DNA from 2 places in the Propioniciclava soli genome. Region 2 is predicted to be linked to the other one. Evidence: riboswitches for the same ligand, from Rfam matches in the RefSeq annotation. Region 2 holds a riboswitch; the other holds the start of a gene.

Region 1 (2,459 bases), 1.4 Mb from region 2:
GTCCGGGCCGCGGCCATCCCCCTGGGGGCGCTCTTCCTCGCCGTGGCCGCGCTGCGCGCCTTCGATGCTGCGCACCAGGGCTACCTGTGGTTCGGCCTCGCGATCGCCTACCTCGCGGTGGCCGAGCGGGTCCGCTTCCGCCCCGTGATGGTCGTGGGCGTCCTGCTCGCCGGGGTCGGCGCCCTGGTGTGGCTGCCCAGTCTGGTTTCCCTCGTGTCCTTGCAGGCCGTGGCCGACGGCCGGCTCGGCATCGAGCACGTGGTGCAGTCCGTGCTGGGGCTGGTCGCCACGCTGCTGGTGGTCCGCGCCCTCCGCCTGGACTGGCCCGAGGGAGGCCATGTTCTCAACTACGCGGTGTGGGTCGGCACGGTGCTCTTCGGGACCGTGGCGGTGGTGCTGGCGGGCACACTCCTCGGCCACACTCTCGGCGACGTCGCGAACGGCTTCCAGGTCGCGCACGCCGTCGCCACGGTCAGCTGGATGGCCCTCAGCGTCGCCCTGCTCTCCCGAGGGCTGCGTCGGGCCTCGGACGCCCAAGCGGCCCGTCACATCGCCATCGCGCTGGCCGCCGCCGCCGTCGCCAAGCTGTTCCTCTTCGACCTGGGTGCCCTGCCCGGCCTCGCCCGCGCGCTCGCCTTCATCGTCGTCGGCATCCTGTTGCTGGTGATCGGCACCTGGTACCACGGCCAGCTCGAGAAGGTGCGCCGGGCGACTGCGGAGCCCACACCGGGGGCGGACGCCGACCCGGCCGTCCAGCCCGCACCGGCCGTCCAGCCCGATCCGTCCGCCGCGCCAGCGCCGGGCCCGGACGCCGATCCGATGCGTTAGTCTGGCCGGGTCCCCGCAACCAGCGGGGGCGTCGTGGATGCCAGTGAAGTCCGGTGGAAATCCGGCGCTGTGCCGCAACTGTGATGCCGACCGTCGGTCGGATGAGCCAGGTCACCTGCCCCACGACCACGTTCAGGTCCTCGGACGAAGGGCCGTCCGTGCGCAGTGGGCACCCCCGCCCGTTGCGGCTGACGACTTCGTCCTCCGCAACGAATCGGAGGATGCTGGTGATCCAGCCCCACACCCCATCAACTCGCACGCGCTCTGCGCGCCTCACCTGGCTCGGCGCCGCCGCGCTCGCGCTGGCCCTGGCGGCCTGCGGATCGCCGGCCACGCCCGGGGCGAGCGGCACGGCCGACGCCCCTACCGTCACGACAACGGCCGCCACGACCCCCCAGACCACGGGCGCCTCCTTCCCCGTCGACGTCGTCACCGGCGCCGCGGACAGCACCGAGACGGTCACCATCGCGGAGCGTCCCGACGCCATCGTCTCGTTGAGCCCGACCGCCACGGAGTCGCTGTTCGCGATCGGAGCGGGTGACCAGGTCGTCGCGGTCGACGCGCAGTCCGACTACCCGGCCGAGGCGCCGATCACCGACCTCTCGGGCTACACCCCCAACGTGGAGGCGATCCTCGCCCACGAGCCCGACCTGGTGGTCGCCTCCACCCGTGACGCGGACCTGATTGGCAGCCTCGCCAACGCCGGCGTCCCGACGCTCGCCCTCCCGTCGGCCCAGACGCTGGACGAGGCCTACGGCCAGATCGAGCGGCTCGGCACGGCCACGGGCCACCTGGCCGACGCGAAGGCCGTGGTCGCGCAGATGGACGAGCGCATCCGGGCCGCCGTCGACGCCACCCCGAAGACGGAGGGGGCCACGTACTTCCACGAACTCGACCCCACGCTCTACACCGTCACCGGCAACACGTTCATCGGTGAGGTCTACGGCATGTTCGGGCTGACCAGCATCGCGGACGCCGCCGGGACGACCGACCTGTACCCCCAGCTCTCCGAGGAATACGTGGTCGCGGCCGACCCCGACCTCATCTTCCTGTCCGACACCCAGTGCTGTGGTGTCACGCCCGCATCGCTCGGTGAGCGGGCCGGCTGGTCGGGCCTGTCCGCCGTCACCGGCGATCGGGTCCACGTCCTCGACGAGGACGTGGCGAGCCGCTGGGGGCCGCGCGTGGTCGACTTCGTCGAGACCGTGGCCGAGCACGTGACCGCGTTGCAGACCACCCACGCATGAGTGCGACCCCGAGGACGCCGGCCCTCACCCGTGTCCGCCGACTTGACATGCCACGCCTCAGCCGTGGCATCGGTCGGTCGGGCCGCTGGCTGGTCGCGGGCTGCGTCCTCGGGATCGCGCTGCTCACCGGCGTCATGATCGGGCCGGCCGGCCTGACGGCGTCGGGTGTCGCCCGGGAGCTGCTCGGCGCGCTCCCCGGCGTCACGCTCGATTCGGGCCTGACGAGCCAGCAGCAGGCCATCTTGTGGCAGATCCGTCTGCCGCGGGTGGTGCTGGGCGCCCTGGTGGGCGCCACGCTGGCCGTCGCCGGCGCCGCGTACCAGGGCGTCTTCCGCAACCCGCTCGCTGACCCGTACCTGCTCGGCGTCTCGGCCGGCGCGGGCC
Region 2 (2,459 bases):
CGCGGCGCAGGACCTGGAGCCGTACTTCGAGGCGGTCCGGGTGCTGTACGGGCCGTTCGAGTCCGGGCTGCCCGGCCCGACGGGCCGCGTCTACCGCCACGAGATCCCGGGCGGGCAGCTGTCGAACCTGCGTCAGCAGGCGATGTCGCTGGGGCTGGGGGAGCGGTTCGAGGCGGTCGAGGACATGTACGCCGCGGCGAACGCCATGCTGGGCAACATCGTGAAGGTGACGCCGAGCTCCAAGGTGGTGGGTGATCTCGCGCTCGCCCTGGTGGGGCAGAACATCGACCCGGCGGAGTTCGAGGCCGATCCGCAGCGCTTCGACATCCCCGATTCGGTGATCGGCTTTCTCAACGGCGACCTGGGCGACCCGCCCGGGGGCTGGCCGGAGCCGTTCCGCTCCAAGGCCCTCGAGGGACGCCGGACCAAGCCGCCCGAGACGGAGCTGGGCGAGGACGACGCCGCGGCGCTGGCGTCCGACCCGCGGGGAACTCTGAACCGGCTGCTGTTCCCCGGCCCGACGAAGGACTACCTGGCGGCGACCGAGGAGTACTCGGACCTGTCCGTGCTGACGACGCGGCAGTTCCTGCACGGTCTGGAGCCGGGGCTCGAGCACGACGTGCCGATCGAGCGCGGCAAGACGCTGCTCATGAGCCTGACCGCCATCGGCGACGCCGACGAGCGCGGGCTCCGGCCAGTGCTGGCGACGATCAACGGCCAGCTCCGGCAGGTGCTCGTGCGCGACGCGTCCGTGAGCTCGGACGCCGTGGCCGCCGAGCGCGCCAACCCGGCCAACGCCGGCGAGGTGCCAGCCCCGTTCTCCGGGGTCGTCACCCTGACCGTCGAGGTGGGCGACGAGGTGGCCGCCGGCGACCAGGTCGCCTCCATCGAGGCCATGAAAATGGAAGCAGCGATCACCGCGCCGGTGGCGGGGAAGGTCGAGCGGGTGGCTCTGCAGCACAGCCAGGCGGTCGAGGGCGGCGACCTGCTGTTGGTGATCTCCTGACCGGGAGCTGCTCGCGGGGGCGATCAGAAGTCCCAGTCCTCGTCCTCGGTGTCGACGGTCCGCATCAGGAGCAACGGCGCGGTACAACTTGCTGTGATGTGCGCCGGCAGGGTTGGATGGGAGGGCCGCGGTGAACGGGAATCCGGTGTGAATCCGGAGCTGTCCTCGCAACTGTGACCGGGAAGTCGCACCCCACCGACGCCACTGGGCCCTCGCCCGGGAAGGCGGGGCGCCGCATTCGACCCGGGAGCCAGGAGACCGGCCGCTGCCCGGAGCGAGCCCCCCACGATGGATGGGAGGACCAAGGAGTTGGATTGTGCCTGTCTTCATGTGGTTGGCCGAGCACCCTGAAGTGCTGCTGTTCACTCTCGTCGGAGCGGGCATGGCGATCGGCCACGTCTCGGTCAGGAAGATCTCGTTGGGAGCAGCCGCCGTGCTGTTCCTGGCCATCGCTGTCTCGGCGTGGGCGTCCGCGTGGGGGGTGACCCTGGAGATCCCGGTCGAGGTGTCACACCTGGGGTTGGCCCTGTTCACTTTCTGCGTCGGCATCTCCTCGGGGGCCTCGTTCTTTAACAACCTGCGCACGTCGTCGGTGGCCATGCTGGGCGTGGCAGCCGCCATCGCCCTCGGCGGTGGGGTCGACTTTTTCGTGGGTCCGCTGCTGGGGCTCACCGCGGAGGAGGCGGCCGGTACGTTCGCGGGCGCCCTCACCAACACTCCTTCGCTGGCGGCGGCTGGCAACACGCCCGCGGCCACCGTCGGGTACTCGGTGGCGTACCTCTTCGGCGTCGTCGGCATGCTGGGCCTCCAGCAGTTGGCGCTGCGCAACGCGGCGCAGGACGCCGATCAGCCCGCCGTGCTCGCACAGGCCGACGTGCGCATCGACCGGATCGCGCCGGGCACGACGGTGCGCGACCTCGAACTCGCCCACGACGACGCGATCGAGCTGACGCGCGTCCGGCGCACCGAGGACGGCCCCATCGAGCTGGCCCGCGACACGTGGCCGCTCGAGGTCAACGATGTCGTGACCGTGGTGGGCGCCGAGGACGCCGTCGCCGTGGTCGTCAAGGAACTCGGCCACCCCTCCAGCCACCACTTGGCCCAGGACCGACGATCGCTCGACTTCCGGCGCGTCACTGTGTCGGACCCCAAGATCTCGGGGCGCAAGATCCGCGATCTGGGCCTGGAGGACGCCTACGGGGCCGCGATTTCCCGGGTGCGCCGGGCCGACGTCGACATGGTGGCGCGCCCCGATCTGGTGCTCCAGATGGGAGATCGCGTCCGGATCGTCGCGCCGCGGACTCGCATCGCGGAGGTCTCCACGTTCTTCGGTGACTCGTCGCGTGGGCTGACCATCATCAACCCGATCGCGCTGGGGCTCGGCATGGCCCTCGGCTTCGGCCTCGGTTCGACCCCGCTGCCGCTGCCGGGCGGCGGCACCTTCTCCCTCGGC

The links. A riboswitch is a leader RNA that binds a small molecule or an ion and turns the genes downstream of it on or off. The one in region 2 is predicted to bind cobalamin.
Region 1: it holds a riboswitch for cobalamin, as region 2 does, so the genes downstream of both, PCC79_RS11335 (ABC transporter substrate-binding protein) here and PCC79_RS00275 (aspartate:alanine exchanger family transporter) in region 2, are expected to answer to the same signal.

The regions. Positions count from the first base shown of each region.
Region 1 covers NZ_CP115965.1:2,525,858-2,528,316, reverse strand. Annotated here, with positions in the region: gene PCC79_RS11340 (DUF2339 domain-containing protein) at 1-828, shown strand, start outside; cobalamin riboswitch at 822-965, shown strand; gene PCC79_RS11335 (ABC transporter substrate-binding protein) at 1,056-2,075, shown strand; gene PCC79_RS11330 (iron ABC transporter permease) at 2,072-2,459, shown strand, end outside.
Region 2 covers NZ_CP115965.1:59,647-62,105, forward strand. Annotated here, with positions in the region: gene PCC79_RS00270 (pyruvate carboxylase) at 1-1,006, shown strand, start outside; cobalamin riboswitch at 1,118-1,287, shown strand; gene PCC79_RS00275 (aspartate:alanine exchanger family transporter) at 1,323-2,459, shown strand, end outside.